2 regions of the Micromonospora sp. WMMA1363 genome follow, and region 2 is predicted to be linked to the other one. Evidence: predicted binding sites of a transcription regulator. Region 2 holds the regulator's gene; the other holds the start of a gene.
What was found. Region 2 encodes HspR, which represses chaperone genes until heat shock. Its sites were predicted from a motif close to TTGAGTNNNNNNNACTCAA; they were not measured.
Positions count from the first base shown of each region.

Region 1: the regulator HspR is predicted to act here: its motif matches at 8,115-8,133, upstream of lon (endopeptidase La).

Region 1 covers NZ_JAUALB010000001.1:854,014-869,453, reverse strand. Annotated here, with positions in the region: gene QTQ03_RS03980 (hypothetical protein) at 1-5, shown strand, start outside; gene QTQ03_RS03975 (NAD(P)-dependent alcohol dehydrogenase) at 16-996, shown strand; gene QTQ03_RS03970 (MMPL family transporter) at 1,464-3,656, shown strand; gene QTQ03_RS03965 (DEAD/DEAH box helicase) at 3,768-5,531, shown strand; gene lon (endopeptidase La) at 5,755-8,091, opposite strand; gene QTQ03_RS03955 (histone-like nucleoid-structuring protein Lsr2) at 8,397-8,741, shown strand; gene QTQ03_RS03950 (transposase family protein) at 8,961-9,803, shown strand; gene QTQ03_RS03945 (hypothetical protein) at 10,066-11,022, opposite strand; gene QTQ03_RS03940 (hypothetical protein) at 11,574-11,711, opposite strand; gene QTQ03_RS03935 (nitroreductase family protein) at 12,024-12,590, opposite strand; gene QTQ03_RS03930 (helical backbone metal receptor) at 12,784-13,515, shown strand; gene QTQ03_RS03925 (TerC/Alx family metal homeostasis membrane protein) at 13,496-14,404, opposite strand; gene QTQ03_RS03920 (FKBP-type peptidyl-prolyl cis-trans isomerase) at 14,870-15,247, shown strand; gene QTQ03_RS03915 (STAS domain-containing protein) at 15,360-15,440, opposite strand, start outside.
Region 2 covers NZ_JAUALB010000001.1:4,084,792-4,100,231, forward strand. Annotated here, with positions in the region: gene QTQ03_RS19020 (hypothetical protein) at 1-606, opposite strand, end outside; gene QTQ03_RS19025 (hypothetical protein) at 676-972, opposite strand; gene clpB (ATP-dependent chaperone ClpB) at 1,134-3,725, opposite strand; gene QTQ03_RS19035 (cation:proton antiporter regulatory subunit) at 3,911-4,411, shown strand; gene QTQ03_RS19040 (cation:proton antiporter) at 4,417-5,622, shown strand; gene QTQ03_RS19045 (hypothetical protein) at 5,813-6,244, shown strand; gene QTQ03_RS19050 (hypothetical protein) at 6,360-6,557, opposite strand; gene QTQ03_RS19055 (heat shock protein transcriptional repressor HspR) at 6,682-7,122, opposite strand; gene dnaJ (molecular chaperone DnaJ) at 7,171-8,328, opposite strand; gene grpE (nucleotide exchange factor GrpE) at 8,412-9,164, opposite strand; gene dnaK (molecular chaperone DnaK) at 9,212-11,092, opposite strand; gene QTQ03_RS19075 (ABC transporter) at 11,290-13,119, shown strand; gene QTQ03_RS19080 (GTPase) at 13,137-14,789, shown strand; gene QTQ03_RS19085 (hypothetical protein) at 14,838-15,440, shown strand, end outside.

The DNA of each region.
Region 1 (15,440 bases), 3.2 Mb from region 2:
AATGAGAGGGACATCATGGAAGGCATCCGCTTCTACACGTACGGCCCGCCCGAGGTCCTCACGTTTCAGGACCTCGGCATGCCCACCGTCGGTGCCGACGACGTGCTGATCCGCGTGCGGGCAGCCTCGGTCAACCCCGCGGACTGGCACTTGATGAGGGGCACGCCGTACCTCGTGCGGCTGCGGGGCGGGCTGTCCCGCCCCAAGGCGAACGAGCTGGGCCTCGATCTGGCAGGGCGCGTCGAGGCGGTGGGCAGGAACGTCACCACGCTGCGGGTGGGAGACGAGGTGTTCGGCTGCCGGAACCTGGAGCGCGCCGGAACGTTCGCCGAGTACGTCACCATGCCTCACGACGCCGGAGTGCTGCTGAAACCGGTCGGCCTGACGTTCGAGCAGGCCGCGTCCGTGCCCGTGGCGGCGCTCACCGCCTACCAGGCTCTTCGTCACCACGGGCGGTTGCGCCCCGGTCAGCAGGTCCTCGTCAACGGCGCGGCGGGCGGAGTGGGGACGTTCGCGGTGCAGATCGCCAAGGCGCTGGGTGCCGAGGTGACCGGCGTGTGCAGCACCAGGAACGCCGAGCTGGTCCGGTCCATCGGCGCCGACCACGTCATCGACTACACCAAAGAGGACTTCACCCGCGGCGGACGACGCCACGACATCATCCTCGACAACGTCGGGAACCATCCGCTGTCCGCGTGCCTGCGTGCCCTCACCCCGCGGGGAACAATCGTCCCCATCGGTGGCACGGGCGGCCATGTCGTCGGTCCCCTGGGCCGCATGCTCCACGCGCTCGCGCTGTCGCTGTTCGTACGGCAGCGCCTCGTTCCCTTCCTGGCCCGCCCGACCAAGGACGACCTGGAGGCGGTCCGCGACCTTCTCGAATCCGGAAAGGTCACGCCGGTCATCGACCGGACATACCCGCTGAACGAGCTTCCCGCGGCCATCCGCCACCTCGAAGCAGGCCACGCCCGGGGAAAGATCGTCATCACCGTCTGACGGACCTCAGGAAGATCACCATCCGCGCGGAGCTCGACCAGCCGTAGCCACCTCCGCGAAGACACCGCTCATCCTACCGCGGTCGATCGACGAACAGATGGACCGATCGGCGAACAGATAGGCCGATCGATCGCCACCACGATCGCGAATCGAACCGGGACAGACCCGGACCGTGCTCTCTATCCGAGGCTACCGCCCACGGCCGCCACCGTGCGACACGTCAGCACCCGGCACGTGGGCGGGCGGCCCAGCCAACCCGCGTCTGGTCGAGCTGGTCTGTGCGGGCGGACGCCAGCTCGGCACCGGCGTGCCCGACCGCGAGTCTCCCGACGCACCGCACTCGCCCCCACACCATCACGCGGACGCCCCGTCGATAGCCGACGCCTCCCGGCACCGCGGTGACCCAGCGGCTCCGTCGGTCCTGGCGTAGCCACCCCGCCGTTGAACTGCCTGAGACAGGAGTACCTGTGGCAACATTCCTCTACCGCCTCGGCCGGCTGTCGTTTCGGCGTCGGCGGGTGTTCGTCGCACTGTGGATCGCGTTGCTGGCGGCCACCGGGGTCGCCGCCGCCACGCTTTCCGAGCCAGTCGACAACTCCTTCAGAATTCCGGGGACCGAGTCACAACGGGCCATCGACCAGTTGACGGAGAAGTTCCCCGAAGCGGCCGCGGGCGGCGCCACCGCGCGAATCGTGTTCGCCGCACCCGACGGGCGGACGCTCACCGATCCGCAGGTCAAGAACGCGGTCTCCGACGTCGTCGCCGAGCTCCGGCGCGCGCCCCAGGTCGCCCACGTGGTGGACCCGTACGCGGCGGGGGCGGTCAACCCGACCGGCACCGTCGGCTACGCCCAGGTCAGCTACCAGGTGCAGTTCGGCGACATGACCGACGCCGCGCGGGACGCGCTACGCCACGCCGCCGCGCACGGCCGGGACACCGGGCTGACCGTCGAGGTCGGTGGTGACGCGGTACAGGACCCCGCGCAGACCGGTGCCACCGAGGTGATCGGCGTCGGGGTCGCCGCGCTCGTCCTGCTGGTCACCTTCGGCTCGCTGGCAGCGGCCGGCCTGCCGTTGCTGACCGCGATCATCGGAATCGGGATCGGGATCGCCGGGATCACCGCGCTCACCGCCGTCGTGGACGTGTCCTCGAACGCCACGGCACTGGCCCTGATGATCGGGCTGGCGGTCGCCATCGACTACGCGCTGTTCATCGTCTCGCGGTACCAGCACGAACTGGCTGCCGGACGTGACCTGGGCGAGGCGGCCGGCCGCGCGGTCGGCACCGCCGGCTCAGCCGTGGTGTTCGCCGGCCTCACCGTGATCATCTCCCTTGCCGGGTTGTCCGTGGTCGGCATCCCCTTCCTCACCCAGATGGGGCTTGCTGCCGCCGGCACCGTCGCGATCGCCGTCCTCATCGCGCTGACCCTGCTCCCGGCGCTGCTGGGCATCGCCGGTCGTCGGGTACTCGGACGCCGTGCCCGCGACCCCGAGGCGGGCAGCGCCCCGAACCGGCCGACCGTGGGACTACGCTGGGCGCGCCTGGTCACCAGGCGCCCGGTCACGGCGCTGCTGGCCGCCGTCGTGGGCCTCGGCGTCATCGCCATCCCCGCGTCCGATCTGCGCCTCGCCCTGCCCGACGACGGCGTGGCCGGGCCACAGACCACCCAGCGCAAGGCGTACGACCTGCTCAGTGCGGGCTTCGGGCCGGGCTTCAACGGCCCGCTCCTGGCCGTGGTCGACACGACCGGCAGCGCCGACGCCCAGGCGACCGCGCGGCAGGTCGCCGACATGATCGCGGGCATGCCGAACGTGGCGGCGGTCAGCCCGGCGGCGGTCAACGCCGCCGGTGACACCGCGCTGCTTCAGGTGATCCCGGCCAGCGGCCCCACCGACGAGGCCACCAGCGGCCTCGTCACCGCCCTACGGGGCCGGGATCTCGGGACCGAGGTAGCCGTCACCGGGCACACCGCGTTGCAGAAGGACGTGTCCGACCGGCTGACCGGCGCGCTCCCGCCCTACCTGCTGCTCGTGATCGGCCTGGCCGTCCTGCTGCTGACGCTGGTGTTCCGCTCGGTCCTGGTCCCGGTCAAGGCCACCCTCGGATTCCTGCTCACCGTCGCCGCCACCTTCGGCGCCGTGGTCGCGGTGTTCCAGTGGGGCTGGCTGGCAGAAGTGGTCGGCGTCGACCAGGTCGGCCCCACCCCGAGCGTCATTCCCATCTTCCTGGTCGGCATCGTGTTCGGGCTGGCCATGGACTACCAGGTCTTCCTCGTCACCCGGATGCGGGAAGAGTACGTTCACGGTGCCCCCGCCGGGCAGGCGGTCGTCAACGGGTTCCAGCACGGTGCCCGCGTGGTCACCGCCGCCGCCGTCATCATGATGGCCGTCTTCGTCGGCTTCGTACCCTCCCACGACATGTTCATCAAGACGATGGGGTTCGCGCTGGCCGTCGGAGTCCTGATCGACGCCCTCGTCGTCCGGATGACCATCGTCCCGGCTACCATGACGTTGCTCGGGCGTGCGGCCTGGTGGCTACCCGGCTGGCTCAACCGGCTCCTCCCCGCCGTCGACGTCGAGGGCGACCAGCTCCACCACCGCCTCAACCCCGCGACCACCGACGCGTCCAACGAGCGCGAGCCGGAGTTGACCCGAGCCTGACCCATCCCGTCGGTTTTGCCTGCCCGCCGGCACGTCGGCGGGCAGGCTACCGATCGTCGTGACGTGCCGGCCGCCGGACTGGTCGTGCGGCGGTGATGAAAGGCTTGACGCATGAGTTCCACACCCGTACGGCACGATCCACCCGCCGAACCGCCCGTGGGCGACGAGGCGACCGCCTTCGCCGACCTCGGCCTGCGCGCCGAACTGCTGGCCGCGCTGTCCGCGCTCGGCTACGAGGAGCCCACCCCCATCCAGCGGGAGGCGATCCCGCCGCTGCTGGCCGGGCGGGACCTGCTCGGGCAGGCGGCGACCGGCACCGGCAAGACGGCGGCGTTCGCACTGCCGCTGCTGCAACGGCTGCCGGACGACCGTCCCGGCGGGGATCCGGTGGCGTTGGTGCTGGTGCCGACCCGGGAGCTGGCGGTACAGGTCTCCGAGGCGTTCCACCGCTACGGCAAGGACCTCGGTACCCGGGTCCTGCCGATCTACGGCGGGCAGCCGATCGGTCGGCAGCTGCGTGCGCTGGACGCAGGGGTGGACGTCGTGGTGGCCACCCCCGGCCGTGCGCTGGACCACATCGCCCGGGGCACCCTGCGCCTGACCGATCTCGCCACCGTGGTGCTGGACGAGGCCGACGAGATGCTGGACATGGGCTTCGCCGAGGACATCGAGGCGATCCTGGAGCACGCGCCGGAGCAGCGGCAGACAGTGCTGTTCTCGGCGACGATGCCCAGCCGCATCGACGGGCTGGCCCGCGCGCACCTGACCGACCCGGTGCGCATCCTCATCGCCCGCGAGCAGCCGGTGGCCGGCGAGGCCCCCCGGGTGCGGCAGAGCGCGTACCTGGTGGCGCGGGCGCACAAGCCGGCCGCGCTCGGGCGGGTGCTGGACGTGGAGTCCCCCACCGCGGCGATCGTCTTCTGCCGCAGCCGGGAGGAGGTCGACCGGCTCACCGAGACGATGAACGGCCGCGGGTACCGGGCCGAGGCGCTGCACGGCGGGATGAGCCAGGAGCAGCGGGACCGGGTGATGGGGCGGCTGCGGGCCGGCACCGCCGACCTGCTGGTGGCCACCGACGTGGCGGCCCGGGGCTTGGACGTGGAGCAGCTCAGCCACGTCGTCAACTACGACGTGCCGTCGGCACCCGAGTCGTACGTGCACCGGATCGGTCGGGTCGGACGCGCCGGCCGCGAGGGGGTGGCGATCACCCTCGCCGAGCCACGCGAGCACCGGATGCTCAAGACCATCGAGCGGGTCACCGGTCAGCGGATCACCATCGACAAGATTCCCACGGTCGCGGACCTGCGCACGCGCCGGCTGGAGCTGACGCAGGCCGCGCTGCGGGAGAGCCTGCTGGAGGACGACCTCGAACCGTTCCGCGTGATCGTCGAGTCGCTGAGCGACGAGTTCGACCTGATGGAGGTGGCGCTCGCGGCGGTGCGGCTGGCGCACGAGGCCACGCTCCCCGGCACCGCGGACGAGGAGGAGATCCCGCAGGTCGCGGTCCGCGCGCCCAGGACGGCCCGGCCTGGGTACGAGGGCCGCGGCGAACGCCGTGGCGGCGGTCGGCCCCGGGGCACGGGTACGACGCAGGTCTTCATCGGCCTGGGCCGGCGCGCCGGGGTCCGGCCACAGGACCTGGTGGGTGCGATCACCGGCGAGACCGGGGTGCGCGGGCGGGACATCGGCTCGATCGAGATCGCCGACCGGTTCTCCCTGGTGGAGGTGCCGGCCGGGGTGGCTGACGAGGTGATCAATGGCTTGCGGGGAAGCACGATCAAGGGTCGCAGGGCGACGGTGCGCCGGGACCGCGACGGCGACGGCGACCGGGACCGGCGGTTCGACCGCGGTGACCGGCGCCGCGACCAGCCCTGACCCGCCCGGGTCAACGGGTGGGACGGGCAACCGGTGACTCGCCCCACCCGCCGACTCGGCTACGACGGCGTCGCTACTCGACGTTTTCGCTGACCACGTTGTCGGCGCCGACCACTGGCACCTGCCGGCATCGCTGCCCCCGATCCCGCTCCCCCGTTCTCGTGGCTGTCGAGCATGGTTCGAGTACGGCCGGAAGACGTCGCCGCTCCTCGCGGTACTGCCGTCACCGCGCCGTGAGCAACGCCGGACCGTCCTGCGCCGGATCGAGGTCGGCCGGGCGCAGCGCCAGGGCGAGCACGTCGGCGACGTCGGCGAGGGTGTGCACGGTCAGTGCCTCGCGCACCTCGGTCGGCAGGTCGTCGAGGTCCGGCTCGTTACGCTTCGGGATGATCACCTCGGTCAGACCCGCCCGGTGCGCGGCGAGCAGCTTCTGCTTCACGCCACCGATGGGCAGCACCCGACCGGAGAGGGTCACCTCACCGGTCATCCCGAACTCGGGGCGGACGGGCCGGCCGCTGGCCAGCGACGCCAGGGCGGTGACCATGGTGATGCCGGCGCTGGGGCCGTCCTTGGGCACCGCGCCCGCCGGGACGTGCAGGTGGATCCGCCGCCCGGCCAGCGCGTTCGGGTCCAGCCCCAGTCGCCGCCCGTTCGACCGCAGGTATGACAGGGCGATGTGCGCAGACTCCTTCATCACGTCGCCGAGCTGACCGGTCAGGGTCAACCCCGGCTCGCCGTCCATGCTGGTGGCCTCGATGAAGAGCACGTCACCGCCGGCGCCGGTGACCGCCAGGCCGGTGGCCACTCCCGGGACCGCCGTCCGCTCCGCCGACTCCGGGGTGTGCTTCGGCCGGCCCAGGTAGCGGGTCAGGTTGTCGGCGTCCACCCGGACCGGGGCCGGGTCGGTCGCCGACGCGACGGCCACCTTTCGCAGGATCTTCGCCAGGGCACGTTCGAGCTGCCGCACTCCGGCCTCCCGGGTGTGCTCCCCGGCGATTCGCGCCAGCGCCTCGTCGGTCACGCTGACCTCGTCGACGGTCAGCCCGGCCCGCTCCCGCTGCCGGGGCAGCAGGTGGTCACGGGCGATGGCCACCTTCTCGTCCTCGGTGTAGCCGTCCAGGGTGACCAACTCCATCCGGTCCAGCAGCGGGCCGGGGACGGTCTCCACCACGTTGGCGGTGGCCAGGAAGAGCACGTCGGACAGGTCGAGGTCGACCTCCAGGTAGTGATCCCGGAAGGTGTGGTTCTGGGCCGGGTCGAGCACCTCCAGCAGGGCCGCGGCCGGGTCACCGGCGTAGCCGACGGCCAGCTTGTCGACCTCGTCGAGGAGCACGACCGGGTTCATCGAGCCGGCCTCGCGCAGGGCGCGGACGATCCGGCCGGGCAGCGCGCCGACGTACGTACGCCGGTGGCCGCGGATCTCCGCCTCGTCGCGGACACCGCCGAGGGAGACCCGGACGAAGTTGCGACCGAGCGCCCGGGCGACGGACTCGCCGAGGCTGGTCTTGCCGACCCCGGGCGGGCCGGCGAGGGCGAGCACCGCGCCGGAGCCGCGACCGCCGACCACGCCGAGGTTGCGCTCCGCTCGCCGGTTACGCACCGCGAGGTACTCCAGGATGCGGTCCTTCACGTCGGCCAGGCCGGCGTGGTCGGCGTCGAGCACCGCGCGGGCCGCAGTCAGGTCGGTGTTGTCCTCGGTCCGCGTGGTCCACGGCAGTTCCAGCACCGTGTCCAGCCAGGTGCGGATCCAGCCGGTTTCCGGGGAGGCGTCACTGGCCCGTTCCAGTTTGCCGACCTCGCGTAGCGCCGCCTCACGGACCTTGTCGGGCAGGTCGGCCGCCTCGACCCGCGCCCGGTAGTCGGCGGAGCCGTCCGGCGCGTCCTCGCCGAGTTCCTTGCGGATCGCGCCGAGCTGCTGGCGGAGGAGGAACTCGCGCTGGGACTTCTCCAACCCCTCGCGGACGTCGGTGTTGATCTGCTCGGCCACCTCCTGCTCGGTCAGGTGGTCCTTGACCCAGCCGACGAGCAGTTCCAGTCGGGCGGTGACGTCCGGCGCGGCGAGCAGCTCGGTCTTCTGTGCGAGGCTGAGCCAGGAAACGTAGCCGGCCGAGTCGGCCAGTTCGGAGAGGTCGGTCATCCGCTCGATCGCGTCGATGACCTGCCAGGCACCGCGCTGCTGAAGCACCGATGTCATCAGGGCCCGGTACTCGCGGGCGAGTTCCCGGGCGCGTCCGGCGGGGGCGGGCTCGGACAGTTCGGTCGCCTCGACCCAGAGGGCGGCGCCGGGTCCGGGGACACCGGAGCCGATCCGGGCCCGGGTGAGGCCGCGGATCACGGCGGCTGGTTCCCCGCTGGGAAGTCGACCGACCTTCTCGATGGTGGCGACGACGCCGACGGGACCGTACTCGCCATCGAGGCGGGGCACCGCGAGCAAGCTACGGTCACCGGCGGCTCGGGCCGCGTCGACGGCGGCCTGGGTGGTCGGGTCAAGGGTCACCGGGATCACCATGCCGGGCAGCAGCACGGCGTCGGTCAAGGGAAGTACCGGAAGAGTCGCCATCGAACACCTGCCATCGCGTTGAGTTGAGCGTGTTCAACTCAAGTAACAAACCGTACCCCTTGTTCCTGCCTGTGACCTACGACACGTGACGCTGTGCTGGGCGACACCCGAGGGACACCCGCCGCAGGCACCGGCCAGCGGTCCGCCCCACCCGCCGGGAGCAGTTTCCGGCTGGGTCGACCATCGAATTTCGCTGGAGGATTACTCGACTCGCCGGAATGAAGACGACGCGCTTTCTTGCGATAGTGCCGCGGGATACGTCAAACTTTGACCACACCCCATCCCCACACAGGGAGTAATCGGCGATGGCCAGAAAAGTAATCACAGTTCTGACTGACGACCTCGACGGCGGAATGGCCGATCGGACCGTCGAGTTCAGCTTGGACGGCGTGGCGTACACGATCGACGTCTCCGACGAGAACGCGGGCGTCCTGCGGAAGTCGTTGGACCCGTACCTCAACGCCGGGCGGCGGATCGGCCGTGGTGGCGTCGACACGTCACGGACATCCCGTCGCGGAGCCGGATCGGCGGCGGGAATGGACCGCGAGCAGAACCGGGCGATCCGCGAATGGGCCGCGAAGAACGGCTACAAGATTTCCGAGCGCGGTCGGATCCCGGTCGAGGTCGTCGAGGCCTACAAGAAGCGCTGAGCCAGCAGCGGGCCCAACCCGCGCGCGGGGTCGCGCTTGAAGGGGGTGCGGCCCCGCCGGTATTCGCGTGCCGATCATTGAGCTGATCTCAGCGACGCGAATGTGTTGATTGGTACGACACGGGCGAACCGGGTCACGCCGGACGGTGCTGGAAGTGGGCGTGGAGCCATCGATAGACAGGTCTTTGCGACAAGATCCACGTCTTCGAGAGGGCTCCACGTGATTGCCTATCGTGCCATGGTCGACGTCCCCAGGGAACTCGTGCAGTACCTCGGCCGGCTGCTTGCCGCGCAACGCCGAGCCAAGGGGACACGGCGCGACACCCGCGCGTTGACCTGCTTCTACCAGGCACTCCTGGTGCTCGTCTGGTTCCGCAAAGGCGAGGACGCGACCCTGCTGGGCGCCGGGTTCGGCATCTCCCGGGCCACTGCGTACCGGTATATGGCCGAGGGTGTCGCAGTGTTGGCCGCGCAGGCCCAGGATCTACACACAGCCCTGCGCCGGGTCGCCGACGACGGCTGGTCGTACGTGATCCTGGACGGAAAGCTGTTCGACTGCGACCGGGTGGCCGAGACCACCCTCAGCGTCAAGGGCGACACGATCGACGCCTGGTATTCCGGCAAGCATCGTGACTTCGGCGGAAACGTTCAAGCGGTCATGCGCCCGGACGGCCTGCCGGTGTGGACCTCCGCGGCGATGCCGGGGCATCTGCACGATCTGACCTGCGCCCAACAGCAGGGCATCACGGCTGCCCTGAACTGGGCCGCCTCCGAACTCGACCTGCCTACCCTGGCCGACTCCGGTTACGAAGGCGCAGGTCAAGGCGTCAAAGTCCCGGTCAAGCAGCCCACCGACGGGCAGCGGCTCGCTCCCGACAACCGCGCCTACAACCGGCTGCTACGCGGACTGCGCTGGCAGGGCGAACGCGGCTTCGCGATCCTGGTCGGACGCTGGAAAACCCTCCGGCATACCACCGCCAGCCCACACCGGATCAGCGACATCCTCGCCGCCGCACTCCACCTGACCCATTTCGAGTACAAGTACCTACCGCAAAGTCGCTGAGATTACTTCATTCCGCCCACCGAAGCGTGGCGCGTCACCCACACCGGCGGCGGTCACCCCTTCGTCACACCATGCGCCGCAATTGATCACAAGGCTGACGGGCCGTTACGGAGCAGCGGCTGGCCAGGGCCGGGACGGGTCGAGGAATCACCGCGCTCCGGGTCCGAACATCCGCCTGATCCGCTGACCCGATTGGCTTCGGCGGCAAGCCGACCCGGCGCCGGGCCGCCCGGGCACGCCCCCGGACGGCCCGCGGCCCCGCTCAGTTGACCTCGACCCGGACCACGTCGAACGCCGGGGTCTGGTTGGCCCGCTCCATCATGGGCACCCGGTGCGAGCCGTCACCGGCCCAGACCGCGCACTGGGCGACGCCGGACTCCGGCAGCCCGGGAACCTGGATCGTGACCTGGTCGGGCCGGGCTCCGCCCCCGTTGTCCTCGGTGGCGACGAAGAACGCCGGTACCGCCTCCGGGTTCGCCGGCGCCTCCGACGTGCTCTCCAGCATTCGACACGCGGTGTGGAAGTGCCCGCGCGTCAGGCCCTGGTCGTTGAGCAGCGAGCTCTCGACGTAGTAGCCGCCCTGACCGGCGGCCAGGAACCGGTCCCGGATGAGATTCTTGGTGGAGACCCGCAAGGTGAACGGCTCGTCGCGCTCCACCTGCTGCGGAAAGTCCGTGATCAGCAGAGAGGGGTTGTTCGCGGCGGCACCGACCTCACCGAAAGCGGTGCTGACACAGCGGTTGCCGTTCTGGAATCCGTCGTGTGGCTGGAGCTGGCTGTTGTCGCAGTTGTTTGCGAGCACATCGAGTCCTGCACCCGGCGCGTTGTCGCCGCCGCCGTCATCGTCGTTGCCGCCGTCGTTGTTGTCGCCGTCGTTGTTGTCGCCGGTCGGGGCGACCTGGCACCCGGCAAGCTGGGACAGGTTGCGGGGGCGCGGACCGAACCGGTCGATGGCGCTGGCGATACGGCTCAGCGTCGCCTGCCGCTTGCTGGCCAGCGGGGCCAGGATGGCGCTTCGGATGAACCTCTCGCCGCGACGCCCCTCGGCGGCTAGCCGCCGGTCGGCCTCGGTGATCTGGTCCTGCAGCTGGGCGAGGTTCCGATCCACCTCGGCGCGGGCCCGCTCCGGCACCTGCGGCAGCGCACCGGCCACGTCGGGACAGGCGACGGCGGTACCGCCGTTGTCCGCGGGGGCGTCGCCGTCCGGGTCTCCTGGCACTCCTCGACCGACTGCTGACCGTCACCCCAGTGGTTACGCACCCACCGGCCGTTCTGCCAGGTACGGGTCGTGGTGCCGGTAGCGGCCGGCGCGGTCGCGCCCGGGCTGGGCGGCACGCACTCGGCGGCCGCCCGTCGGGGCTTGTTCGACCGTCGCTCCCCGGCCGACGAGATCTGGGTCACGGCGACGATGCCGCCGAAGACCGCGAGTGTGCCGATCACAGCGATCAGTCGCTTGCTCCTCGCGTTGCCGGATGACCGGCGCACCCGTATGGACCTGCGCATCGAATTACTCCTTCGCGATCCGGTTGTTGAATCGAGACCTCGGCGGACCTACGGAATTGAGATGGCACACCCGGCGTCAGGCGTCGGGGCGTACCCGGCGGCGCGTCGATGACCGACGATGCCCTCCCGCACCGTCTTCCGCGTCTGATTGACGCGGTCGGGAAGATCCTGTCCATTCCCGCATGAGTACGGGGCCACGTCGGCGGAGGTTCAACACCGGCGTGGAAAACTCGCCGCGATGCTTGCGGGCGCGCCAGGAGTGCCTCGTCAGCCGACGCAGAGGTGGTCGAAAGCGAAGCCGTCGACCAGCTCGTCGCGGCGGGCGGTTGACCGGCGGATTCCGGCCCGCAACCCGTCCCGCGACGTCAGCGCCCGCGCGGCGCTCTCCCGAGCGCGCAGGCGCACCGACGGCCAGCGTGGCGAGATCCTCGGCGAGCCGGTCGATCCCGGTGGAGAACCGGTGCTCCACCACCGTCACCAGCTCCGCGAGGTCGGGCGACCGGTCTTCGCGACGCAGACCGCGACGTCGTAGGTCTCCCACGGGGCGCCGGTCCACTGGCGACCGGTGACACCGGGCACACGCCGCTGCACCAGGTCTCCCAGCCGCCGCGGGCCGTGCGCGACCTCGTCACCTCAGGTCAACACGGAGCCCGCACGCTGTCCACGGGCACCGCCCGGCAGCCAGCCGCCTTCCGCGCCACCGCGTGGACGGACGGCTCACCGCCAGACGACCACCTCGGAGAGCGGCTTACGGGTGATGGCCGGAACGGTGGCCCCGTCCGCCGGGTAACCCACCGGAATGACCACGTTGGCCCGTTCCTCGGTGGGCCGGTCCAGCAGCTCGTTGAGGAAGCGCATCGGGCTCGGAGTGTGGGTGAGGGTGGCAAGGCCCGCCTGGTGCAGCGCGGCGAGCAGGAGTCCGACCGCGATCCCCACCGACTCCTTGACGTAGTAGGGGCGCGGGGTGTCCGGACCGCGGTGCACCTCGAAGACCACGATCACCGCGGGCGCGGTCTCCAGGAACGGCTTGCTCGCGTCGGTGCCCAGCGGCGCCAGCGCCGCCAACCACTCCTCCGGTGCGCGCTGTTCGTAGAAGATGCGCTCCTCGGCCTCGGCGGCGACCCGCAGCCGGCGCTTGAGCTCCGGGTCGGTGACCACCACGAATCGCCACGGCTGCCGGTTGGCGCCGCTCGGCGCCGAAGCCGCGGCACGCAACGCCTGGTCAAGGACGCCGGCCGGGATCGGTCGGTCGCCGAAGTCGCGGATGGTGCGACGTCGCACCATCGCGTCGGCGAAGGCCCGGGACCGGGCCAGCGCCTCCGTCGGAGATACGCCGTAGTCGGGTACGGGCCGAGTGGGTGGATCCGCGGGGGTGTTCGGGGGCACCGTGTCATTGTCGACACCCCACCCCGCCCCGGCCAGCCGAACACGCGGCATGATCGGCGTGAGCCGGCAGACGAAGGGGGTGGACGGGCGGATGCGGGTGGTGTCACTGGTGCCGTCACTGACCGAGGCGGTGGCGTCGACGCTCCCCGGGCTGTTGGTCGGGGCGACCGACTGGTGCACCCACCCCGTCGGGCTGGACGTGCCACGGGTCGGCGGCAGCAAATACCCGGACCTGGACCGGATCCGCGCGCTCCGGCCCGACCTGGTCCTGGTCAACGTCGAGGAGAACCGACGCGAAGACGCCGATGCCCTGGCGGCGGCCGGCGTGCCGGTGCGGGTCACCTACCCTCGCACGGTGGACGACGCGCTCACCGAGCTCGCCGCCCTGCTGGCGGAGCTGGGCGCGGCGGCCGAGCCGGGCTGGCTGACTGCTGCCCGCCACGCGTGGAGCGCCGTGCCGGTCGACGCGCCGCCACGTCGGGCGGTGGTGCCGGTCTGGCGGCGGCCGTGGGTGGTGCTGGGTCGGGACACGTTCGCCGGTGACGTACTGCGCCGGCTGGGCGTGACCCACCTGTACGCCGACCACGCCGAGCGGTATCCGCGGCCGCCCCTGGCCGAGCTGCGGGCGCGGAAGCCGGAGCTGGTGGTGCTGCCGGACGAGCCGTACCCGTTCGCCCCGGGCGACGGCCCGGAGGCGTTCCCGGGTGTGCCGTGCGCCCTGGTCTCCGGCCGGCACCTGACCTGGTACGGGCCGTCGCTGGGCGAGGCGCCCGCCCGGCTCGCGGCCCAGCTCGCGGCGGCAGTCAGCGATCCGGCGGGATGAGCCGCCGCTGGCCGGCCCGGTTGCGTCCCCGGCGGGCGACGACAGCGCTCCAGGCGATCGAGGCCGACAGGGCCAGCACCACCACCGTCAGCGTGAGCCAGACCGGTACCTCGCCCACCGGCGTCTCGGCGAGGATCAGCTTCACTCCGGCGAAGGCGAGCACGACCGCCAGTCCGTACCGCAGGTAGCCGAAGTGCCGCAGCAGACCGGCCAGGCAGAAGTAGAGGCTCCGCAGGCCGAGCACGGCGAACGCGGTCGCCGTCCAGACCAGGAACGTGTCGGTGGTGATGGCGAGGATCGCCGCCACCGAGTCGATCGCGAAGACCACGTCGGTGCCCTCGATCGCGGCGAGCGCGACCAGCAGCAGCGTGGCTCTGCGCTGGCCGTCGACCCGGGCCGTGAAGTGGCTACCGTGGTAATGCGGATCGGTCGGCACCAGCCGCCGGACGAGCCGCACGGCCGGGTTGCGGCCCGGGTCGACCTCGGGTTCGCCGCGCGCGGCGAGTCGCCAGCCCGTCCAGACCAGGAACGCTCCGAGGGCAAGCCCGGCCCAGGCCAGCCGGTCCAGTAGGTGGGCGCCGGCGAAGATGAAGACGAGCCGGAAGGCGAGGGCGCCAACCACTCCCCAGAAGAGGACCTTGTGCTGGAACTCGTCGGGGACCCGAAAGTAGCGGAACAGCAGCGCGAACACGAAGACGTTGTCGATGGACAGGGCCTTCTCGAGCAGGTAGCCGGAGTAGTACGCGCCCGCGGGCTGGCCGCCCAGCCAGATCAGGACCACCAGTCCGAACGAGAGACCGGCGGTGATCCACACCGCCGACCAGGCGAGCGCCTCGCGCAGCTCGATGAGGTGGTTGTCGCGGTGGGAGAGCACGTCGACCGCGAGCATGACGGCGATGACCGCGCCGACCGCCGCCCAGCCCCACAGCGGCACGGCGAACGTCGCCTCGTCCACCCGGCGCCCTCCGCATCCGTGACGCCGCGCCCCGCCGACGGTGCGGGGCGGCCGGGCCCGCCGGATCGTCGACCGGACCGGGCCGCGTCGTCGCCTCCGAGACTAGGCGAGCCGGCCGGCTGGTCGTCGTGGCTCCGCCGAACTCGACGCCCGCCGAGGGCCGACCCACGGGCGGCACACCCGCGACCGGTCACCGCGCCTTCACCGCGCGTGACGATGTCGACCAGCCGCCCCGCTCGTCCAGCACGGCAGGCGGTTCACCGGCCCGTTGTCCCATCAGCCGCGGGCCTGCCGCGGCACTCCGACGATGTGGCCGCGCCCGACAGGCATCGGCGGATCACGATCCGGCAGGATCACGGTGCGAACGACGTCACGACCGACACGGTAGGAGACTCCCGGATGGACCAGGCAGGCAAGCCCGAAGTGGGCCCGATCGTTGGCGCGCCCCCGGCCGATCTCGTCATCGAGGACATCACCATCGGGGAGGGGCCAGAGGCGCAGGTGGGGCAGGTCGCGAACGTCCACTACGTCGGTGTCGCCCACTCCACCGGCCGGGAGTTCGACGCGTCGTGGAACCGGGGGGAGCCGTTCGGGTTCCCGCTCGGGGGTGGACGGGTCATCGCCGGCTGGGATCGGGGTGTCGTCGGCATGAAGGTCGGTGGTCGTCGTCGCCTGACCATCCCGCCGCACCTCGGCTACGGCGACCGGGGCGCCGGAGGCGTCATCAAGCCGGGTGAGACCCTGGTGTTCGTCGTCGACCTGCTCGACGTCCGCTGACCTCCGCCGCCCCGCACAGCCAGCCGCCAGCGCGGGGACAAGATTCGCCCGCGAGCCCGTGGCATCGGTCGGCCGAGCCCCGGGCGTGCCCGGACGACGCCCGCCTTGGCGCTCAGGCCGCGATCAGCTCCCGCACGGTCGGGACGGGAGCGGCCGGATCGGCTGCGACGACCCGGACCACCCGGAGCAGGCC
Region 2 (15,440 bases):
GCGGTGCGCCGGCGGCAGCACCAGCAGCAGCACCACCGCGGCGGTCAGTAGGAACACAAGCAGCGCCCCGAGCACGCCCAGCGGGAAGAACACGGCGTCGAACGGATCGGTCGTGCCGTACAGGGCATCGAGGAACGCGCTGTCCTCCCAGAACTCCGCCGGCGGATCACCATCGTCGGGATACGCCTCGTCGAAGCCTGCTCCCGCGAGCAGCATCGGGAGGAAAACCACCCCGAGGCACCCCTGCCCCAGGCACACCAGTAGTTGCAGGCCGGCGCCCACGAAGACCAGGATCCGGGCGACGTTCCCGCCCCGGTGCACCGGCCGCGCGGTCGCGGCATACCAGACCGCCAGCAGCAGGACCGGCACACTGATGAAGAGCGCTCCGGTGACGTTGCCCCACCGCTCGGCGCTCACCTCGCCCGGGTCGACGTCGGGAACCGCCCGCACCGCGCGGTCGATGTGGCCGTCCCACTGGACGGCCTGCACGATCACGAGCGCGACGAGGCCGAGTAGAACCAGCACGGAGGCGAGCTGCAGCCAGACGGCGACGGTGACGGTGCGCGGCCGAGGCGGTCGCGCCGGGACGTCGGTGGGGGCGGTCATGGCTCGCAACGTACGGGTCGGCCGGGCGTATCGGCAGAGCCGTTCGGCCGGCTCGTACCGGCCAGTTGATCAAGATTTGCCGAGTCGGTCCCGGTGTACTCGCGCACCCTCGTGCGGGCCATGTTTCAGCCGGTGAACGTGGCGACGTCGGCCGGGTCGCGGCGCCGCCCAGGCCGCCCGGCCGACCACCGGGTCCAGCCGGTCTGGCCGCGTACACCCAGTCCGCCGGGCGGCCGGCAGCTGGTCGAGCTGCCCGCGTTCCTCCTCCGGGTGGTCGGCCAGCGCGGCCTCGACCCGCTGGTACGCCTCGATCACCGGCAGCAGCGCGCCGAGGTCCCCATCAGCCCAACGCCACGATCTCGGCACGGCGCAGCTCCGCAAGGGCCGCGGCGAGCTGACGCCCGGTCTTCCTCCCGATCCGCGACACGCCCCTGTCCTACCCGACCGATACGCGCCCACCCTGTTGATCATGAGGTTGACGAAGATCCCTCGACCGCCGCCAAACTCATGATCGACACGGGCTGCGGTCAGGCGGCCGTGACCGTCAGGCCGTCCTTGGCGTCCGACAGGTCGACGCGGACCGTGTCGCCGTCGCGGATCCCGCCGGCCAGTAGGGCCTTGGCCAGTTGGTCGCCGATCGCCGACTGCACCAGGCGACGCAGCGGGCGGGCGCCGTAGATCGGATCGTAGCCGTGTTCGGCCAGCCAGGCCCGGGCCGGCTCGGTGATCTCCAAGCCCAGGCGGCGGTCGGCGAGCCGGCGGCGCATCCGCTCCAACTGGATGTCCACGATAACCCGCAGTTCCGCACCCTGAAGGGCGGCGAAGACCACGATGTCGTCGAGGCGGTTGAGGAACTCCGGCTTGAAGTGCGACCGGACCACCGCCAGCACACCCTCGCGACGCTGCTCCTCGGCCAACGTCAGGTCGCCGATCACCGACGACCCGAGGTTGGAGGTGAGGATCAGGATCGCGTTGCGGAAGTCCACGGTGCGACCCTGGCCGTCGGTGAGCCGGCCGTCGTCGAGCACCTGGAGCAGGATGTCGAAGACATCCGGGTGGGCCTTCTCCACCTCGTCCAGCAGGACCACCGAGTACGGCCGACGACGCACCGCCTCGGTGAGCTGGCCGCCCTCCTCGTAGCCGACGTAACCGGGCGGAGCCCCGACGAGCCGGGCCACCGAGTGTTTCTCGCCGTACTCGCTCATGTCGATGCGGACCATGGCCCGCTCGTCGTCGAAGAGAAACTCGGCGAGCGCCTTGGCCAGCTCGGTCTTGCCGACACCGGTCGGACCGAGGAAGAGGAAGCTGCCGGTCGGACGGTCCGGGTCGGCGACGCCGGCCCGGGCGCGGCGGACCGCGTCGGAGACCGCCGCGACAGCCTCGGACTGGCCGACCACCCGGGCCCGCAGCGACTCCTCCATCCGCAGCAGCTTGGCCGTCTCGCCCTCGAGCAGCCGGCCGGCCGGGATGCCGGTCCAGGAGGCCACCACGGCGGCGATGTCGTCAGCGCTGACCTCCTCCTTGAGCATCGCGCCGTCGGCTTGCAGCCCGGCCAGTTCCTCCTCGGCCTTTGCCAGGTCGGCCCTGAGCGCAGGAATGCGCCCGTACCGCAGCTCGGCGGCGCGTTCCAGCTCACCGTCGCGCTCGGCACGTTCGGCCTCGCCGCTGAGCCGCTCCAGTTCCTCCTTTGCGGTGGAGAGCTTGGCGATGTGACTCTTCTCCAGCTGCCAGCGCTCCGACAGCGCGGTGAGCTGCTCACGCTTGTCGGCCAGCTCCTTGCGCAGCCGTTCCAGGCGCTCGGCGGAGGCGGCGTCCGGCTCCTTGGCCAGCGCCATCTCCTCGATCTCCAGCCGACGCACCGCTCGCTCGATCTCGTCCACCTCGACCGGCCGGGAGTCGATCTCCATCCGGAGCCGGGACGCGGACTCGTCGACCAGGTCGATCGCCTTGTCCGGCAGGAACCGGTCGGTGATGTAGCGATCCGACAGCGACGCGGCGGCGACCAGTGCGGCGTCGGTGATCCGTACGCCGTGGTGCACCTCGTACCGCTCCTTGAGACCGCGCAGGATGCCGATGGTGTCTTCGATGGTCGGCTCGCCGACCAGCACCGGCTGGAAGCGGCGCTCCAGTGCCGGGTCCTTCTCGATGTGCTCGCGGTACTCGTCCAGCGTGGTAGCGCCCACCATCCGCAGCTCGCCCCGGGCCAGCATCGGCTTGAGCATGTTGCCGGCGTCCATCGAGCCCTCGCCCTTGCCGGCCCCGACGACGGTGTGCAGCTCGTCGAGGAAGGTGATGACCTGCCCGTCGGAGTTCTTGATCTCCTCCAGGACGGACTTGAGCCGCTCTTCGAACTGCCCCCGGTACGACGCGCCAGCCACCATCGCGCCGAGGTCGAGCGAGACGAGCTTCTTGTCCCGCAGCGACTCGGGCACGTCACCGGCGACGATCCGCTGGGCCAGGCCCTCGACGATGGCGGTCTTGCCGACGCCCGGCTCGCCGATCAGAACCGGGTTGTTCTTCGTACGCCGGGACAGCACCTGGATCACCCGGCGGATCTCCGAGTCCCGGCCGATCACCGGATCGATCTTGCCTGCGCGTGCGCTGGCGGTCAGGTCGACGCCGTACTTCGCGAGGGCCTGGTAGGTCTGCTCCGGGTCGGCGGTGGTGACCCGCCGATCCCCACCGCGCACGATCGGAAACGCGGCGACCAGTGCCTCGTCGGTGGCTCCGGCGCCCTTGAGCGCGGTGGAGACCCCACCGCCCACCCGGGCCAGACCGGCGAGCAGGTGCTCGGTTGAGGTGTACTCGTCGCCGAGCGGCCGAGCGATCTGCTCGGCGGCGCCGATGGCGTTGACGAACTCGCGGGCCAGCGTCGGCTCGGCAATGCTGGACCCGCGCGCGGCGGGTAGCGCGTCAACCGCCCGCTGGGTGACCCGGCGCAGCTCGGCGGGGTCGGCCCCGACGGCGCGCAGCAGGCCGGCCGCGGTCGAACCCTCAGTGTCCAGCAGCGCCAGCAGGAGGTGCCAGGGCTCCACTGTGGCGTGGCCCCGCTGGTTGGCGAGTGCGACGGCACCGGTGATGGTCTCGCGGCTCTTGGTGGTGAGACGTTCGGTGTTCATGGGCTCCCCCGGGGTCGGCGTGTCCACTAGCAAGGACACTCCCAGAGTTGAGCCTATTCCGCTCAACTTCAGGAACGTGATCTGGATCACTATCGACCGGTATACCGGCAACGACACCGGGAGCCCCCCGGGAGGGGCCGCCCTGCCGAGGTGCCCCAACTGCGGGTATGGGTAGCCTTGCCCAGGTGCGAGTACGTGTCGAACAGACCTCCCTACCGGGGATCGGTGTACGTCACGATCTGGTGACGGAATCCGGCCGCCGACTGGGGGTGGTCTCCCACCGCAGCGGCCGTCGTGACCTGGTCCTCTTCGACCCCGACGATCCCGACTCGTGCCAGGCCGACATTCCGCTGACCGACGACGAGGCGGAGGCACTCGCGGACATCCTCGGCGCCTCGCTGGTGCTCGGCCAGCTGTCCGGCCTGCGGGAGCAGGCCGCCGGTCTGCTCACCGAGCAGATCGCCATCCCGGCCGGCTCGTCGTACGTGGGCCGCAGGCTCGGCGACACCAAGGCGCGTACCCGCACGGGAGCCTCGATCGTGGCGGTGCTGCGTGACGGCGACGTGATTGCCTCTCCGGACCCCTCGTTCCGCTTCGCGGCCGGTGACGTGGTGGTGGTGGTCGGGACCCGGGCGGGTCTCGACGGCGTGACCGCCATCTTCGCCGACGGTGACCCGGACGGCTGAGGCGGATGCACGAGACCACGTCGCTACTCATCGAGGTCGGCGCGCTGCTGTTCCTGCTCGGCCTACTCGGCCGGCTCAGCCGCCGGATCGGCCTCTCCCCGATCCCCCTCTATCTTCTCGCCGGCCTGGCCTTCGGGCACGGCGGCGTGTTCGAGTTCAAGGCCAGCGAGGAGTTCTTCGCGGTCGGCGCGGAGATCGGCGTGATCCTGCTGCTGGTCATGCTCGGCCTCGAGTACTCGGCCAACGAACTGATCGGCAACCTACGGGCGGCGGCTCCGGCCGGCCTCATCGACGGGGTGCTGAACGCGCTGCCGGGCGCCGCCTTCGCGCTGCTGCTGGGCTGGGACTGGGTGGCTGCGGTCGTCCTCGCCGGGATCACCTGGATCTCCTCGTCCGGTGTCATCGCCAAGGTGCTCGCCGACCTGGGCCGGCTCGGTAACCGGGAGACCCCGGTGGTGCTGTCCGTGCTGGTCATCGAGGACCTGGCGATGGCCTTCTACCTACCGCTGCTCACTGCCGTGCTGGCCGGCACGGGTCTGATCGGCGGCGGGATCTCGCTTGCCATCGCGGTAACCACCGTGCTGATCGTGCTGGTGGTGGCGATCCGGTACGGCCGGCTCATCTCGTCGGTGATGTCGGCGGGCGACCCGGAGGCGCTGCTACTCGGCGTGCTCGGCCTGACCCTGCTGGTCGCCGGCGTGGCCGCGAAGCTCCAGGTGTCCGCAGCCGTCGGCGCGTTCCTGGTCGGCATCGCGATATCCGGGCCGGTGGCGCACCACGCGACGGAGCTGCTCACGCCGCTGCGCGACCTGTTCGCGGCGGTGTTCTTCCTCTTCTTCGGGCTGGTCACCGACCCCCGGGACATTCCGCCGGTGCTGCTGCCTGCGCTCGGGCTGGCAGCGGTGACGATGGGGACGAAGACGCTCACCGGATATTTCGCCGCCCGGCGGGCCGGTATCGCCGAGCCCGGCCGTTGGCGGGCCGGCCTCGCCCTCGTGCCGCGCGGGGAGTTCTCCATCGTCATCGCCGGGCTCGCGGTGGCCTCCGGCGGCGTCGAGCCGCGGTTGGCGGCGCTGGCGACGGCATACGTATTGATCACGGTAGTCACCGGGCCGATGCTGGCGCGGGTGCCCGACCTCGACTGGTTCAAGGGCTGGCTGCGGCGCCGGGCGGCGGCGCAGCGGGCCCAGCCGGCACCCGTCCCCGACTGACGGTCGGGGGCCATCGCTGGCCAACCCACCTGCACGTCCACGCTCAGCCAGGACGGTCAGCCAGGCCAAGCGGTTGCCGAATTGCTCCCGCGGGGTCTACCGCTGGTGGCACTCGCGGGTTACCGTTTCGCCCCAGCAGCGATGGGTCCGCGGGTGCACGTCGCCCGCGCAAGAAGCGGAAGGTTGGCCGGTGAGCGTGCAGGAGTCGACGTTCCACGGCTTCGTCAACCCGGTCGACCCGTCGCCGGCGGAACTGCGGTCGTGGGCCTACCAGCCGGATTCTGTGCCACTGACCTCCATGCCGCCGGACTGGGACCTGCTGGTCTCCGGTGACCGGCTGGTGCTGACCCTCTTCGACCTGGCCACGGATCCGGCCTGCCCGGCCCGCCGCTTTGCGCTGCACTGCCTCTACATCTACGCCGCGGACGGGATCCGGACGAACTTCCGGGCTCATCCGAAGCGGCGATTCCGCAAGCTGGTGGAGCAGGCCGAGCGGGACGGCGACGAACTGATGCGGACGTGGGCGCACAACAGCCGGGTGCTGCTGGCCCGGCCAGACCTGTTCGTCTACCGCGACTGGTGCGAAGGCGGCTTGGTCCGGGGCAACCACCGCCTCGCCTGAGCGGCGAGGCGGTGGCCGTCTGATGCCCGATGCCAGTAACGGCTACTTCCTGGCATCCTCCGGGTACGGTCGCGGCCCCGTGGGTCCCGGCCCGTACGCAGTTGACGCTGATCGGTCAACGCGCCTGTCGGTCGCTGCTCTCGCGACGCCCCTCGTCGATGCCGTGATCGGCCGAGTCGGCGAACCGCCCTTCGCGGATCTTGTCGCGGAACTTTCCGTGGGTGACCCGGTCGAATCTCTCCCTGACGTTCTCGGCCACCTGTTCGAGCCGTTCCTCGGTCTGTTCGGCCACCTTCTTCGCCGATTCCGCCATGCGCTCCCCCTCGCCATGCCGGTAGGTCTGAATTGAGCTGAGAAGACCTCAATCGCCAGCCTAGTCAGGGCGGCCCGTTCCCGCCGGAAAACGGGGACGGCCCGGGCCGCACGCCGTGATCGTCTCAGCGCTCGGGGTTTCGGCGGGGGCGCCAGACCACCAGCGCGGTGGAGGTGCGGTTGGCCGGCACCAGGTCGCTGCCCGGGAAGCGGGCCAGCGACTCCAACTCGGCGATCCGGCGATACGCGGCATCCAGCTCCTCCTCCAACCGCGCCACCCGCTGCTGCGCCTGCTCCAGCAGTCGCTCCAGGCCGATGATTCGCTTCACGCCCGCCAGGTTGATCCCGTCGTCCTGGCTGAGCCGCTGCACCTCACGCAGCAGCACCACGTCCCGGACGCTGTACCGGCGACCCCCGCCGGCCGCCCGGCCCGGCTGTACCAAGCCGAGCCGGTCGTACTGGCGAAGCGTCTGCGGGTGCATCCCCGCCATCCGTGCCGCCACCGAGATCATCAGCACCTTGGCCTCGTAGGCAGGGTCATCCGCACCGATGAATCTGTCCGACATCCCCGATCACCTCCGCCTGTACCGCACCCGAGCCACCGAAAACACCGGTCAACTGACTCGACGCACCCGCGCGTCGAGATGTTCCCGAGCGGCCGGCGAGCTCTGGGCGGCGAAGGTCTCCAACGCCGCCCGCGCCTCCTCCGACAGCGCCGCCGGAACCACCAGGTCGAGGGTGACCAGCAGGTCCCCGGCCCGACCGTCCTTGCGGGCCACCCCCTTGCCCCGCGCGCGTAGGACCCGTCCGCTGGGCGTCCCGGGCGGCACCCGCAGGGTCACCGCGCCGTCGAACGTGGGTACCCGCAGATCGGTGCCGAGCACGGCCTCGGCGAAGGTGATCGGCACGGTCAGGGTGAGATCGTCGCCGGTCCGCCCGAACAGGTCGTCCGGGCGGACCTTGACGTGAACGAAGAGGTCGCCCGCCGGGCCGCCACGCTCGCCGGGCTCACCCCGCCCGGCGAGCCGGATTCGCTGGCCGTCGGCCACCCCGGCGGGGAACCGGACGTTGAGCGTCCGGGTCTTGGTCACCCCGCCTGTGCCCTGACACTCCGGGCACTTCTCGTCGACCAGCGTGCCGACGCCCTGACAGCTGCGACACGGCTCGGAGAAGCTGAACGACCCCTGGTTGCGGGTGGTCACGCCGGCACCGTGGCAGACCGGGCAGGCGCGAGGCTGGGTGCCGGGCTTCGCGCCGCTGCCGTGGCAGGTGTCGCACACCCCGGGGGCACGTAGCGTCAGCGGGAGGGTCACCCCGCGCACGGCGTCGTCGAAGTCGAGGGCGACCTCGGCCTCGATGTCCCGCCCACGAGCCGGGCCCCGGGGTGCGGCACCGCCACTGCCCGAAAAGATCGAACTGAACAGGTCCTGGAAGCCGGCACCGCCGAAGCGCTGGTCGCCACCCGCCGTGCCGCCGAACAGGTCGGAGACGTCGAACGGCTGGCCGCCGCGGGCGTTACGGCGGAATGCCCCCGAGCCGAACAGCGAGCGCATCTCGTCGTACTCCCGGCGCCTGGCCTCGTCACCGAGCACCGAATACGCCTCGGATACCGCCTTGAACCGCTCCTCGGCCTTCGGGTCGCCCGCGTTGTGATCCGGATGCGACTCGCGCGCCAGCTTCCGGTACGCCTTCTTGATCTCGTCAGCGGAGGCGGCCTTCTGCACGCCCAGGACGGCGTAGTAGTCCTTCTCGATCCAGTCCTTGGAACTCACCGGTCCGCCCTCTTCCCACCGAACGGTCGTCCCGCCCGCCCGGTGCGGGCGGACGGGACGATCCGATCATCGTGTCGTACCACTTACTCGGGGTCGGCGACCGCGACCAGCGCCGGCCGCAGCAACCGCTCGCCGATCTGGTAGCCCCGTCGCATCACCTGCACACAGGTCGGCTCGGTGACGTCGGCCGAGGTCTGGTGCGCCACCGCCTCGTGCCGGGTCGGGTCGAACGGGTCGCCCTTCTCACCGAACGGGGTCAACCCGAACTTGCCGAGCGCGGCGGTGAGCTGCTCGGCCACCGAGCCGAACGGACCGACCAGGTCGCCGTGCTCGCGAGCCCGGTCCAGGTCGTCGAGGATCGGCAGCAGCGCGGCGAGCACCGCGCCGGTCGCCTGCTCGGTGACCAGACCTCGGTCCCGGTCGACCCGCTTGCGGTAGTTGGCGTACTCCGCCGACACCCGCTGTAGATCCCGGGTCCGCTCGTCGAGTTCGGTGCGCAACGCCTCCAGTTCGGCGCCGAGCGAGGTCGCGGCGGCGGCGTCGACGGGTTCGGCCGGGGCATCCACCACCGGCGGGCCGGCCGGAATGCCGTCGTCCCCCGCGGCGGTCTCGACCTGGATCTCGTCGACCACCACCTCGGCCTCCTCGACCAGTCCCTCCGCCGGGACGTCCGACCCGGCGTCGGCGGCGGCCCCGTCGGACCCCGCAGTATCAATGATCTTGCGGTTGTTACGGATGACGACCCGCGACTCCGCACCGGCCTCGCCGGGGGAAGCGGAGCCACCCGGCGCCGCCCCGGTGCTGCCCGGGCCGGCGGCTCGTGGCTTCTCCGTCATTCGGTTACCTCATCCCTGTGCGTGGAGTGCGTGTCCGAGGAGGGCTGTCACTTCTTGTCCTCGTCCACGATCTCCGCGTCGACCACGTCGTCCGCACCACCGGGCGCACCACCGGCCTGCGCACCACCAGGCGCACCACCGGCCTGCGCACCACCGGTCGCCCCGGCGCCCGGCTGGCCCGCCTGCTCGCCCTGCTGCTGGCCGTAGAGTAAGGAGCCGGCCTGCTGGGAAACCTGGGCCAACCGCTCGTGCGCCGACTTGATCTTTTCGATGTCCTGGCCGCCGAGCGCGCCACGCAGCTCGCCCAGCGCCTCGTTGAGCTGGTCGCGGGACTCGGTCGGCAGCTTGTCGCCACTCTCGGCGAGGAACTTCTCGGTCTGCCACTGGAGCGCCTCAGCCAGGTTCCGGGTCTCCGCCTCGTCGCGACGCCGCTTGTCCTCCTCGGCGTGCTCCTCGGCGTCCCGGCGCATCCGCTCGATGTCATCCTTCGGCAGCGACGAGCCGCCGGTGATGGTCATCTTCTGCTCCTTGCCGGTGCCGAGGTCCTTCGCGTGGACGTTCACGATGCCGTTGGCGTCGATGTCGAAGGTGACCTCGATCTGCGGTACGCCGCGCGGCGCCGGCGGGAGGCCGGTCAGCTCGAACGTGCCGAGCTTCTTGTTGTACGCGGCGATCTCGCGCTCACCCTGGAAGACCTGGATCAGCACCGACGGCTGGTTGTCGTCTGCCGTGGTGAAGACCTCGGAGCGCTTGGTCGGGATCGTGGTGTTGCGTTCGATCAGCTTGGTGAAGATGCCGCCCTTGGTCTCGATGCCCAGGCTCAACGGGGTCACGTCGAGCAGCAGGACATCCTTGACCTCGCCCTTGAGCACACCGGCCTGGAGCGCGGCGCCGACGGCGACGACCTCGTCCGGGTTGACGCCCTTGTTGGGTTCCTTGCCGGTGAGCTGCTTGACCAGGTCGGTCACAGCCGGCATTCGGGTCGAACCGCCGACCAGGATGACATGGTCGACGTCGGAAATCTTGATCCCGGCGTCCTTCACGGCCTGCTCGAACGGGCCCTTGCAGCGGTCCAGCAGGTCCTGCGTCATCCGCTGGAACTCGGCTCGGCTAAGCGTCACGTCGAGGTGCAGCGGGCCGGCGGCACCGGCGGTGATGTACGGCAGGTTGATGTTGGTGGTGGCGGCGGCGGACAGCTCGATCTTCGCCTTCTCGGCCGCCTCCTTGAGCCGCTGCATCGCCATCTTGTCCTGGGACAGGTCGATGCCGTGCTCGCCCCGGAAGGTCTTCACCAGGTGGTCGATGATCCGCTGGTCCCAGTCGTCGCCACCGAGGTGGTTGTCACCGCTGGTTGACTTGACCTCGATGACGCCCTCGGCCAGTTCCAGCAGCGACACGTCGAAGGTGCCGCCGCCGAGGTCGAAGACCAGGACGGTCTGCTCCTTGGAGCCCTTGTCCAGCCCGTACGCCAGGGCGGCCGCGGTCGGCTCGTTGACGATCCGCAGCACGTTGAAGCCGGCGATCTCACCGGCCTCCTTGGTGGCCTGGCGCTGGCCGTCGTTGAAGTACGCCGGGACGGTGATCACCGCGTCGGTGATCTGCTCGCCCAGGTACGCCTCGGCGTCCCGCTTGAGCTTCATCAGCGTGCGGGCCGAGATCTCCTGCGGCGTGTACTTCTTGCCGTCGATGTCGACGGACCAGCTGGTGCCGATCTCCCGTTTGACCGAACGGATCGTCCGGTCCGGGTTGGTCACCGCCTGACGCTTGGCGACCTCACCGACGAGCACCTCGCCGTTACGGGCGAACGCGACGATCGACGGGGTCGTCCGCGAGCCCTCCGCGTTGGCGATGACGGTGGGCTCACCGCCCTCCAGGACGCTGACGCAGGAGTTCGTCGTGCCGAGGTCGATACCGACCGCACGTGCCATCTTCGCTTCCTCGCTTCGTTCGGTTGAGCAGGTGACGGGCACCGCCCGCGGCGCACCCACCACAAGTTGAGTGAACTGGACTCAATAGTGCCACGCCTTCGCCAAACGTCAAGTGAGGTTGAGCCGACCCGACGCAACCCACCTCGGTTATTACCGTCTGGTTGTCTTCCCATGCATCGGTCGGGCACGCTTTAGCGGTGACGACGCACGGCGATTCCGCCACCGAACCCGCCGTGCCGACCGTCGCAGCCCGCACCGGCCCCACCGGTTCCGGTGAGACCCCGTACACCAGCACCGGGGACGACACCCTGCCCACCGCGCTGACCGGCCTGCGCGCCGCGATCGGCGCGGCGCGCTTCCCGCTCCCGCTGCCCTCGGCGGAGGTCGCCCGCCGGGCCGGGCGGGCCGTCACCGACCAGCTCGACGACTATTTGCTGCCCCGGCTCCGCCGGCTCGACGCCCCGCTGCTCGTGGTGATCGGTGGGTCCACCGGTGCCGGCAAGTCGACCCTGGTCAACAGCATGGTCCAAGCCCGGGTGAGCGCCGCCGGGGTGCTCCGTCCCACGACCCGCTCCCCGGTGCTGGTGTGCAGCCCGGCCGACTCGAGCTGGTTCCGTCAGGGTGCGCTGCTGCCCGGCCTGACCCGCACCAACTCGCCCAGCGAGGACCCGCGGGCCCTGCACGTGGTCACCGCACCGGCACTCCCGCCCGGGCTGGCCTTCCTCGACGCCCCCGACATCGACTCTGTGGTCGACGCCAACCGGGCCCTGGCCGGTCAACTCCTCGCGGCCGCCGATCTGTGGCTCTTCGTCACCACGGCCGCCCGGTACGCCGACGCCGTCCCCTGGGACGTGCTCCGCACCGCGCGGTCCCGGGGCACGGTGATCGCCATGGTGCTCGACCGGGTACCGCCGGGGGCTGGCGACGAGGTCACCGCCCACCTGTCCGAGATGCTCGCCGAGCAGGGCCTCGGCGCGACACCGCTGTTTGTTCTCCCGGAAACCTGGGTCGACGGGCAGGGGCTGCTCCCCGTACAGGTCACCGCGCCACTCGCCGACTGGTTCGCCCGGCTCGCCGCCGACGCGGACGCCCGGGCCGCCGTCGTCCGGCAGACCCTGGACGGCACGCTCGCGACCCTCCACCCGACCGTCGAAGGGCTCGCCGAGGCGGCCGACGAGCAGGTCGTCACCGCCGACACGCTCGACGAGCGGGTCGCCGCCGCTTACCGGAGCGCCCACCGCACCGTCGAGCAGGGGCTCTCCGACGGGCGACTGCTGCGCGGTGAGGTCCTCGCCCGCTGGCAGGAGTTCGTCGGGACCGGCGAACTCCTCCGCACCCTGGAGGCCCGCCTCGGGCGCCTGCGGGACCGACTCGCCGCCGCGGTGACCGGTCGCCCGGCGCCGGCCGCCGGGCTGCGCGTCGCGATCGAGTCCCAGCTGGTGACGCTGCTGTGCGGGGTCGCCTCGGAGGCGGCGGAAACCGCGCACACCGCGTGGCGGGCCCATCCCGCCGGGGCGGCGTTGCTCGACCCAGCGCTCGCCCACCCGTCGCCCGAACTGCCCGACCGCGCCGAACGGCTGATCCGCGACTGGCAGCGCGGCGTGCTGGACCTGGTGCGCACCGAGGGCGACGACAAGCGTTTCATGGCCCGGACAGCCGCGTACGCGGTCAACGCCACCGGGCTCGCCGTCATGATCGCCGTGTTCGCGTCGACCGCGTTCATTCCGACCGGGCTGGAGGTCGCCACCGGAGCCGGCACGACGGTCGCCGGGCAGGCCGTGCTCCAGGCCATCTTCGGCGACCAGGCGGTGCGTACGCTGGCCGACAAAGCCCGGACGGACCTGTTGGCGCGGGTGCGGGCGCTGCTGGACGAGGAGGCCGCGCGCTACCTCACCCGGACCGCCGCGGCGCGGCCGGCCGCGGAGACCGCCGAGTCGCTGCGCCGGGCCGCCGACCGAGTGGAGTTCGCCCGGCGTCGCAGCGGCTTCGCCGTGGACGCGCCGACCGAAGGGGCCGGGCCGCGGTGAGCAACATCGTCGGGCGGATGCGTGGGGCGTTCCGCGGTGACCAGCGGGTGGACGTCAACGCCCTGGTCGCCCGGCTGGAGGCGGTCCGCCGGTTCCTCGGGCTGGTCGACGGTTACCTGCCGGACAACCAGCTCGGCGCCGCGCACACCCTGATCGAGCGCGCCGGCGCCCGGCTTGCGCTCTCCCGGAACCACACCGTGGTCGCCCTGGCCGGGGCGACCGGCAGCGGCAAGTCGAGTCTGTTCAACGCCCTCGCCCGGATGGGACTGTCCCCAGTCGGGGTACGCCGCCCGACCACCGGCGCCACGCACGCCTGCGTCTGGGGACCGCCCGACGGTGGTACCCAGCTGCTCGACTGGATCGGCGTGCTACCCCGGCACCGGTTCGTGCGGGAAAGCGTGCTCGACGGTGACGACGAGAGCGCCCTGCACGGGCTGGTCCTGCTCGATCTGCCCGACTTCGACTCGGTACAGCGGTCCCACCAGCTCGAGGTGGACCGGCTACTCGGCCTGGTCGACCTCGTCGTCTGGGTGGTCGACCCGCAGAAGTACGCCGACTGCGTCATCCACACGAGCTACCTGCGCGAGTTCCACCGGCACCGGGATGTCACCCTCGTCGTGCTCAACCAGACCGACCGGCTCCCCCCGGCGGAACTGCCCCGGGTCCTCGCCGACCTGCGTCGGCTGCTCGACGCGGACGGGCTGGACGGCGTGCCGCTGCTGGCCACCACGGCCGTCGAACCGGACAGCATCGCCGGGCTGCGGGAAGCGCTGGAGCACACCGTCGCCGAGCGGCAGGCAGCGCTGCGGCGGCTGCGCGGTGACCTGGAAGCCGCGGTTACCGACCTCGCGGAACTGGTCGAGCCAGGTGAACCGAGCGGGCTGAACGACGCGACGGTTGTCGCCCTGAACCGGGCGCTGGCCGGCACCGCCGGGGTTCCCGCCGTCGCCGACGCGGTCGAGACGGCTTACCGGCACCGGGGCGCGGCGACGACCGGCTGGCCACTGGTCCGGGGCTGGCGGCGGCTACGGCCCGACCCGCTGCGCCGGCTGCACCTGCCGCACGGCCCGGACGACGCGGCGGAGAGCCTGGTAGCCGCGACGTCGGTGCCCGATCCGACCGCCACGCAGCGCTCGGCACTCGGGCTGGCGATCCGGTCGGTGGCCGATCGCGCCGGGGCTGGCCTACCCGCTTCCTGGCCCGCTGCGGTGACCGCCGCGGCCCGCTCCCGGCTCGCCGACCTGCCCGACGCGCTGGACACCGAGATCGCCCGCGCCGACCTGGGCATGGGCCGCCGACCGCTGTGGTGGCGGCTTGTCGGAGGCCTCCAGTGGCTGGTCACGGCCACCGCAATGGTCGGCCTGGGCTGGCTGGTCCTCGGCTACGCGCTGCGCGCGCTCGGGCTGCCCGAGCTGGATCACCCGACCGTCGGCGCGGTTCCGCTGCCGACCGGGCTGCTGCTCGGCGGCCTGCTCGCCGGGCTGTTGGTGGCCGCGCTGACCCGGCCGGCGCTGCGGTGGGCGGCCCGACGGGCCCGGCGGCGGGCTGAACAGCGGCTCACCGCCACGGTGGCGGACGTCGGGGCGGCCTACGTGCTCGCGCCGATGCGCGCCGTGCTGTCCTCCTACACCGAAGCCCGCCAGGCTCTGTGGGACGCCACCGGCCACTGACCGGCGCTCCGGCGGACCTGACCGCCGCTCGCGGCGTAGGGTCGGTGAATGGGAACTCCGCAGACCCCCTACGACGCGGTGCTGCACGCGGCCCGCGACGTGGCCAAGCTCGACAACGCTCTGGACGCCGAGATGCTCGGCGCGGCGTTGCTCGGCAGCGTGTACGCGGTCGCCGAGACCCGGCGGGACGACGCCGTACGCGAGTTCGTCGGCGACTTCCTCGCCGCCACCTCCCGCCGACGCGCGGCCGCGGCGACCACCATCCGGTCGGTCTTCGCCGCATTGGTGCCCGACGCGACAGGAGCCGAACGGGTGCGTCCGGGCACCACGGCGCCCGCCTGGTCGGGCCAGCTCGGCCGGGTCCACCTCACCGGCTGCTGGTCGTACGGGGACGTGTACGGCGACCAGACCTCGTACCTGGCGACCTTCGCGTACGACGATCCGGCTGGCGGACCGGAGCATGCGCTGGTGACGCTCGTCGATCACAACATCGGTATCACCAAGGACGTCTTCGTGGGCGGCCCGCCGTCCCGGGTCCTCGACCAGATCCGCCAGATGTGCGCCGGGGACGAGCTGACCTGGTTCCGCGACGAGGAGCCGGTGCGCATGCACACCGAGGTGACCCGGCACCTGGCTGTCACCGACGACCTG